Regions from separate parts of the Desulfitobacterium chlororespirans DSM 11544 genome, predicted to be linked through region 2. Evidence: riboswitches for the same ligand, from Rfam matches in the RefSeq annotation. Region 2 holds a riboswitch; the other holds the start of a gene.
What was found. A riboswitch is a leader RNA that binds a small molecule or an ion and turns the genes downstream of it on or off. The one in region 2 is predicted to bind cobalamin.

Region 1 (4,213 bases), on a different contig from region 2:
CGCGGGAATCTCCTTTAAGGGAGAAAAATCCCCTGCCCGGTCGGTGTCATACTCCAGATAGTAAGCGGAAACCTGTTCTTTGCCGAAAAGAGTAGGGGCAACCGGGTCATAGCCGCCGGAGGTGGCCCAAGTGGAATGATAATTGCCCCGGCAGACATGGGTGGTCACGATCAGGTCGGCGGGAAGATCAGAGATGGCCTCATTGTTGAGACGGAGATAGAGATTCAGCAGTTCCTGAACATCGTACCCATCGCCGGCCATGGTGGACCAGAAGGTTTTATCGCAAAGCATGCCCCAGGTGCAGTCGTCCAGCTGGATGTTGCGGCAGCCCTGTTCATAGAAGGCCAGAATGGCCTGGCGGTAGGCAGTGGCGATATCACTGTAAAGCTCTTCACGGTCAGGATAATATTTGGCAATTTCCTGTTCATTCTCGCCCCGGACCAACTCTGCCAAAAACTGAGCAGGGGCGGGAATGCACTGCCGGGCCAGCACGTCCTTGCCGGCGATTTGTTGGAGAAAGCGATAGTGAGCCAGGAAGGGATGGCCGGAAAAGCGGATTTTTCCGGAAAGCCGGGCCGAATCGGCTCGGGTTTCTTCGCCGTGAAAGAAATAGCCATGCTCCATCATCACATGCTCGACACCCTCAAAGCCCCAAAAGAAGTCCAGATGCCAATAGCTGCGGCGGAACTCGCCATCGGTTACAGCCTTTAAGCCGATTTCTTTTTGCTTGGCCACCAGTTTGCGGATCTCTTCATCTTCTATTTGGGTAAGGTCCTGCGGCGTGATTTTTCCCGCTGCGAACCTTTCCCGGGCGGTTTTTAGGGCCTGAGGGCGGAGAAAACTTCCGACTATATCGTAGCGGAAAGGGGGGACAGTTCTCTGGGCTGTATCTGGAAATTGTGTGCTCATAGGGGATCCTCCTTGCTGTTCCTGTAGTGATTGTGAGTATAGCACAGGGAGAATCCTATAGGGTAACACCTAAAGTTTATACTTGCCTATAGCTTATACCTATAACTTATTCCAGCAAAGGCACACCATAGTCCTGGATGACTTTCTTCAGTTCGTCAAGATAGAGCCTTGCTTGTTTGCTGAGCTGGATCTGATGACTGGCAATCCAGCCGACCTGAATCCGGTCATCCACCTGCAGGGGGACCGAGGTAATATTGTCTCCGTTGAGATCCGCACTGACGATACCGGTGGAGATAGTGTAGCCATTGAGCCCAATCAGCAGGTTGAACAAGGTGGCCCGGTCGCTGACATGGATGCTTTTCTTATGAAAGACCGTGCTTAAAATTTCTTCGGAAAAGTAAAAGGAGTTGAACTCGCCCTGTTCGAAAGAGAGGTAAGGATATTCCTGCAAATCTTCCAGGATGACGGAAGTTTGGGCGGCCAGGGGATTGCGGGTGCTGATAAAAATATGGGGGCTGGCGGTAAACAGGGGATGAAAATCAAGCCGGTTTTCCCGGAGCAGTTTTTCGATAACCTTCTGGTTGAAGGGATTCATGTAGAGGATGCCGATTTCGCTGCGCAGGTTTTTGACGTCTTCGATAATTTCATAAGTGCGGGTCTCCCGCAGGGTGAACTCGTATTCTTCGGCACCGCTTCCTTTGATCAGATTTACGAAAGCGTTTACGGCAAAAGCATAATGCTGGGTGGAAATGGCACAAAGCTGCCGCGAGGGTTTTTGGTGCAGATAACGCTGTTCCAGAAGGCCGGCCTGTTCCACTACCTGACGGGCATAACCGAGAAATTCGGAGCCGTCAATGGAAAGAGTTATTCCTTTGGCGCTTCTGAGAAAGATCTCGATGCCGATCTCGGCTTCCAGGTCTTTGATGGCATTGGACAAACTGGGCTGAGAGATAAAAAGTTTTTTGGCGGCCTCATTGATGGAGCCGCAGTTCACCACTTCGATCACATATTTGAGCTGCTGCAAGGTCATTTGCTTTCTCTCCCTATTGAAAAAAATATCCGCACAAAACAAGGACTGTCTTGACGGATATTTTCAAAACGGTAAAAAACCCTATCCAGGAGGGTGCTGCCGCAAAGCAAGTATCCTGACTCAGGATCATCACGCCTTTTCGTCTTCTCAGCGTCTTATGACGCCAATGACATCATGAAAAGGGCTCCCCATGACAGTGGCCGGTCCGTCCGGGATTTGCACCCGGTTCCATGAACTTTGCAGTGGTTTCTTATTAATGCTTGATGCTTTCATGTCTGCTGTTTTTATTTATACTACAAACGCTGACGAAAGTATAGAAATAATCTTAGGGTTTCTGGGCAGAATTCAGGGTAATTTATTTTCACCTGGGGAAAACTGATGTTGAAATCATGGCGAGGTGAAGACAGTTGACGGCCTCCAAAAAGAAAGTCAGACATGCAAAAGAAGATCCAGAACGGGTTGACAAAGGGACCGATGAAGCCCGGCTGCCCAATAATGAACCTCTGGATTGGGACGAGCTGCGGGATAAGGTAACGGAGCTTTATCTGGTACTGGAAAGGATCAATCTCACAGAATATATTGCCTATCTCAACAACCCCCGGCGGCTGCTTTGGCTTAATTTTGGCGTGGGGCTGGTTAAAGGCTTGGGAGGAGCCATCGGGGCTACTCTCTTACTGGGCCTGTTGGTGATGTTTTTGAAGCGTCTGGTTTTACTTAACCTTCCGGTGATCGGCGGAGTTATCGGCGAAATCGTCAAGCTCGTCAATGCCCATAATGGATATTAGACAAGGAGGAGACTTAGCATGGATACCAGTAAATACGCCCAGCTTATTGAACAACTGAAGAAAGATAAAGAGGAGGCTTGGGCAACAGCTCAGGGACTGATTACGGGAGATATGAGAGAATCCATCGCCGAGCTTTCCTTAATCGACAACCATCCGGCGGATATTGCCACTGAGGTTTATGAACGTTCCCGGGATGTGGCCATCCACGACCGGCTTCGCCACCGCATCCAGGCTATTGACTCCGCCCTTCAGCGTTATGAGGAGGGAAAGTACGGCCTGTGTGAGCATTGTCAAAAAGAGATTCCCCTGGGAAGGCTTGAAGCGTTGCCCTTTACTACCGTCTGCACGGAATGCAGCCGTCTCGAGGAAAAGGAAGAGCAGCATTCCCTGCATCGGGACCCTGTGGAAGAAGAGATTCTGGACATGCCTTTCGCCAGGACCTTTAATGATGGCAAGGATCAGGTGGGCTTTGATGGGGAAGATTCCTGGCAGGCTGTGGCCCGCTTCGGCACCTCGGATACCCTGCAGGATTTAGGAACCAATCATGATTTGAGTGATCCGAACAGCTTTTATGAGCATGGGGATGAAGTCATCGGTGCCGTGCAAGCTGTGGAAACCATCGAGGTAGAACTGGAGCCCGGGCATGCCAATACAGTGTATTATGGGAAAAAGCACGGCCGGACCTAGAATGGCCGCGATTGCCCCACCCCACCCTCCTATGATAATATAGACTGAGCAAATAGAAGTTCTGGGAGGGTAATCGCTTGCTGATATGGATAACGATTGGGGTTATTTGGGCCATTGACCGTGTACTGAAGGTTTTAATTCAGGGGAACTTTGTCGTGGGGGAATCGGTCCCTGTTATCCCTGACTTTTTTCACTTGACTTATGTTCTGAATCCGGGAGCTGCTTTTGGATTGCTGCCGGGCCGGACCTGGATTTTTATCCCTGCAGCCGTTATTGTCTGTGCCGGGATCATTTATGCCCAATTCAAAATACCCCGGCAAGAATGGTTGATGCGTTTGACCCTGGGGTTAATCGGCGGAGGTGCTTTGGGTAATCTTTATGACCGTTTGTTCATCGGTAAGGTCGTGGATTATCTTGATTTCCAAATCTGGCCCTTCGTCTTTAATTTCGCCGACAGCGCCATTGTCGTCGGTGTGGGGCTATTGATGATCTTGATGCTTTTTGAGGATCGCAAGGAGCGCAAAGCTGAGTAAATTGAGGGAATACGGAAGCGAACAGGGGATAATTATGAATTGGGAAGGGTTGAATACCGGATTGGAAGCTGAAGAGCTGGAACTGGAACTGGAGTTAGAGAACGAGGAGAGAGAACACCAGGAAGCGGAACAGAAGATGGAGTTCCGGCTTGCCGAAGGAACCCGCCTGGATGTGGGGGTTACGGAAAGGGTAGGCAAAAGCCGGTCTTTCATCCAGGGATTGATCGAGGAAGGCCATGTCTTGGTCAATGGGGCCGCCAGAAAAGCCA
Region 2 (4,213 bases):
ACAAGCTGCTTAATTTGGATCAACGCTGAATTCAGCGGGCTTTTCCCTGCTTCCATATTCAGTGGGCTCTTCTCTGTTTCCTTTTCTTGATGGACTTTGCCTCTTGCCGGCGGTTCAATCAGCGGGACCACTCTGTTTTGTAGGCTGGACCGCCCTATCAAATTGCGGATCAGGGATTCGGCCTCGGCAACATCTAAAGGAATGTCCTGGCCTTCAATCCATCCTCTTTGCCAAAAACTCCAGCCTAATAAGCTGACTGGCAAAGGCTTGATCCCGAATTCCTGCAATAGAGGGATATTGCGAAAAAGCTTTTCCGGTGCCCCTTGCCAGGCAATTTTCCCGTGCTTAAGGACGATAACTTCGTGGGCTCTATGCAGGATTTCTTCACTGGAATGTTCAACGACCAGAATCGTCCGCTCTCTTTCACAACAGAGATCATCCAAGGTGCGATAGACCTGGAACCGTCCTTCCGGATCCAGTTCAGAAGCCGGTTCATCCATGACCAATAGTTCCGGTTCCAGGGCCAGCACCCCGGCGATCACCAGCCGTTGTTTTTCCCCGCCGGACAGCTCTGCTGTAGAGCGCTGATCATAGCCATTCAACCGAACCTTGGCCAAGGCCTGGGCAACTCTTTGCTGAATTTCCTGCAGGGGTACACCGAAATTACGAGGGCCAAAAGCCACATCCTCCCCCACGGTTCGCCCGATGATCTGACTTTCTGCATCCTGAAGTACAAGTCCTACTTGCTTAGCCAGGTCCTGCACCCGGACCTCACGTGTGTCTTTCCCCCCAATCCTGACCTCTCCCTGCAGCTCTCCTTGCAGAAACTGGGGAATCAAACCATTCAGACACAAACTTAAGGTTGTTTTACCTGCTCCCGTGGGACCCATCAAAGCAATGAATTTTCCTTTGGCCACTGCCAGGCTGACTTGTTTTAAACTCTCCTCTTCAGCTCTTGGATAACGATAAGAAACATTTCTTAATTCAATCACTGTCTCCACCCTAACACCCCTCTAGTACTCTGTGACATTTAAAACTTGCCTTGCCCGGCGAGGAAAATTTTCGTAGGACAAGGCGGAGGAATGAGCAATACCGGTCGTATGGCGATTGACGACAACGCAGTCCTACGGAAATTTAACCGCCGGAAAGGTAAGGATTTAGGTGTCACAGAGTACTAAATCAACCGGCTTCCTTTAAGCGCTTTATAGGCTAAGGCCGATACGGCAACATTTAAGACCGACCCTAATAACAAAAAGGGCATTAACCCTAAGACTGCACCCATACCACCGATGGGGAATACGGAAAAGGCCGCTACCACACCATTGAGGAGGGAGGTAATAATCACGGCAGGAATCAAACCGATTTTCTTATTGACCAGGCGATAAATCAAGGCAAAGACAGCCATTTCGATGGCGATGACCAAATGCATAGGAATTCCCAGGGGAAAACCGACCACTGCCGAGGTAAGCAGATGACCTATGGCAATAACAATACAGCCTTCTATGCTGCCAAAAGCCAAAGCGCTGAAAAAACCCGGAGCAGAATCCAGGGCCACGGTCCCCAGCGGGCTGGGAATTTTAATCAAGGCACCTACCGCACTCAAGGCAAGAAAGACCGCCATGATGGCAATCCGTCGGATATTCTGAGCTGATTTGGGAATCGTTGTTTTCTTTGCAGGTTCAATCATTGTTATTCTCTCCTTCATTTCATTTTTTTCTTTTCATTTAACTTGAATCTTGCCGCTAACCTTCCTCTTGGATTTTAATCTTCATTTTCTGTTGGGAGGCCTCCACCTCCATCCTCCTCCAGCCTGCCGATTTTATGGATGGGTAGCTTGCCGAAATCCCCTAATTCAATATCCTCAGCGGCCGTAAAAATGAGACAAGTTGAAGGTCCTGCCGATTTATTGATATAAAGTTCACATTGGGTATCTTCTCTAAATCGAGCACCGACAGCTTGGGCAAGGGCTTCGGCTTCACCCCTTATCCCTTGGGAGCCTACCGGAATAATGTCATACACTCCAGGGATACTAAGCAATTGAACAAGATGTATCCCTTGCAGAATGTCCGGATCTTCCGGGTCAGCCGCCTCAGTTCCCACTTTGGGGAGCCCCAGGCAAAACAGGCTGTGGCCCGGCTTGGCTCTGCCAACGCGAAGTTTATCCTGATCGCAAAGCCCTATGACCGTGATGCCTAAGCCGGTTTGCTTGGTGGGCATATTCTTTTCCGTGCTGACGGCCGTAGGCAGGGAGAGCAGATTCATAGCCTTCAGCTCTTCTCTCACCCCCTTCATTATTTCTTCGCCTGCGGGCAGGGGCTCATTGGCAATGGCAATGCTGATCATCTGGGGAACCGCTCCCACCGCCAGCACTTCCAATAAAGCTACCCGGGCCGTCATCCTGCCGGTTACCCACCAGGGAACTTTGACTGCATCCAGCTCTTTCTCACCAATAGCACCGCAGGAATCGCAAGCTGCGACAAGATATTGAGCATCATTCAGGGCAACCACCTCAACATCTCTTCCCTGATATCCCAAGGCCTTCAACTCTCCTCTCTAATAATTTTCTGTAAAATAAAAAGTCCATAGCCACCTCGCTTCTCCTTTCAGACAAAGCAAAATGACCATGAACTTTACCAAACTTCATGTGTCCCCGGATCCAGGCAGGTCTCCTGACTTCGAGTCATTGTCTCCTTGCTGCCTTCCCAGTTACCCAGTGGCATTCAGCGCTGAGACTCCTCTTTACAGTGGCGGGTCCGTCCGGGAATTGCACCCGGTTCCCTATTCTCCCTTCTTGGCGAAGGGCACCTGAAATCCTTAAATTGTTAAAACCTACTAAATTCAGTTTAGCCAAAACTAAGATAATGTCAAGTCAAAATTCGTCCCTATGGCAAAAGTAAGGCGTTTGTTTTATTCTCTAAACTAATCAAGGCCGGAGGATTGTTTCAATAGGAACAATCCTCCGGCCTTATCTGCTTCTGAAATTTATAATTTATAGGCCTGCCTGCTCCCGCAGGGCAGCCGCTTTATCGGTCTTTTCCCAAGGCAGATCCAGATCAGTGCGGCCAAAGTGCCCATAAGCAGCCGTTTGGCGGTAGATGGGGCGGCGCAGATTCAGAGTCTTAATGATCCCTGCCGGACGGAGGTCAAAATTAGTTTTGACCAGTTCTCCGATTTTTTCCTCGTCAATTTTGGCGGTTCCGAAGGTCTCCACCAGGACGGATACAGGCTGGGCTACCCCGATGGCATAAGCCAACTGAATTTCGCAGCGCTCGGCTAAGCCGGCGGCCACCACGTTTTTGGCTACATAACGGGCGGCATAAGCGGCAGAACGGTCGACCTTTGTGGGGTCTTTGCCGGAGAAGGCTCCGCCGCCATGGCGGGCCATCCCGCCATAAGTATCGACAATAATCTTGCGGCCGGTTAAACCGGCATCCCCTTGGGGACCGCCGATGACAAAACGGCCTGTGGGGTTAATAAAATAACGGGTGCTCTCATCCAGCAATTCCGATGGGACCACGGGAAATACCACATGTTCCAGGAGATCCCGGCGAATCCGCTCCTGGGTTGCTTCCGGATGGTGCTGGGTGGAGATCACGATGGTATCGATACGGACAGGGCGATTATCCTCATACTCTACCGTCACCTGAGTCTTGCCGTCCGGGCGGAGGTAATCCAGGATATCCGACTTGCGGACTTCACTGAGGCGGCGGGCCAGGCGATGGGCCAGATCAATGGCAAGAGGCATATAGCTTTCTGTTTCGTTGGTGGCGTAACCAAACATCATCCCTTGGTCGCCGGCGCCAATGGCTTCGATTTCTTCCTCACTCATCTCGCCATTTTTAGCTTCCAGAGCTCTATCCACTCCCAAAGCAATGTCGGCAGACTGCTCTCCAATGGAGGTGAGAACGGCACAGGTATCGGCATCGAAGCCATATTTGGCCCGGGTATAGCCGATTTCACGGATGGTTTGTCTTACTGTGCTGGGAATATCCACATAACAATTAGTCGTAATTTCACCGCTGACTAACACCAGGCCGGTGGTCACCGAGGTCTCACAAGCGACCCGGGCATTGGGGTCTTTAGCGAAGATAGCATCTAAGATGGCATCGGAAATCTGGTCGCAGATTTTATCGGGATGTCCTTCCGTGACCGATTCGGAGGTAAACAGTTTTTTTGCCAATGAAGTCACTCCTTTTCACTAAGGCGCTCAGCA

Region 1: linked by a shared signal. The riboswitch ahead of BUA14_RS18190 (LysR family transcriptional regulator) and the one ahead of BUA14_RS11980 (AIR synthase related protein) in region 2 are both predicted to bind cobalamin.

What each region holds. Positions count from the first base shown of each region.
Region 1 is NZ_FRDN01000011.1:205,919-210,131, forward strand. Features, by position in the region: gene BUA14_RS18185 (5-methyltetrahydropteroyltriglutamate--homocysteine S-methyltransferase) at 1-909, opposite strand, end outside; gene BUA14_RS18190 (LysR family transcriptional regulator) at 1,016-1,939, opposite strand; cobalamin riboswitch at 2,028-2,194, opposite strand; gene BUA14_RS18195 (DUF5665 domain-containing protein) at 2,347-2,724, shown strand; gene BUA14_RS18200 (TraR/DksA C4-type zinc finger protein) at 2,743-3,411, shown strand; gene lspA (signal peptidase II) at 3,489-3,944, shown strand; gene BUA14_RS18210 (RluA family pseudouridine synthase) at 3,979-4,213, shown strand, end outside.
Region 2 is NZ_FRDN01000007.1:245,335-249,547, forward strand. Features, by position in the region: gene BUA14_RS11970 (ABC transporter ATP-binding protein) at 1-1,001, opposite strand, end outside; gene BUA14_RS11975 (ECF transporter S component) at 1,175-1,687, opposite strand; gene BUA14_RS11980 (AIR synthase related protein) at 1,762-2,535, opposite strand; cobalamin riboswitch at 2,643-2,824, opposite strand; gene metK (methionine adenosyltransferase) at 2,990-4,180, opposite strand; gene coaBC (bifunctional phosphopantothenoylcysteine decarboxylase/phosphopantothenate--cysteine ligase CoaBC) at 4,186-4,213, opposite strand, start outside.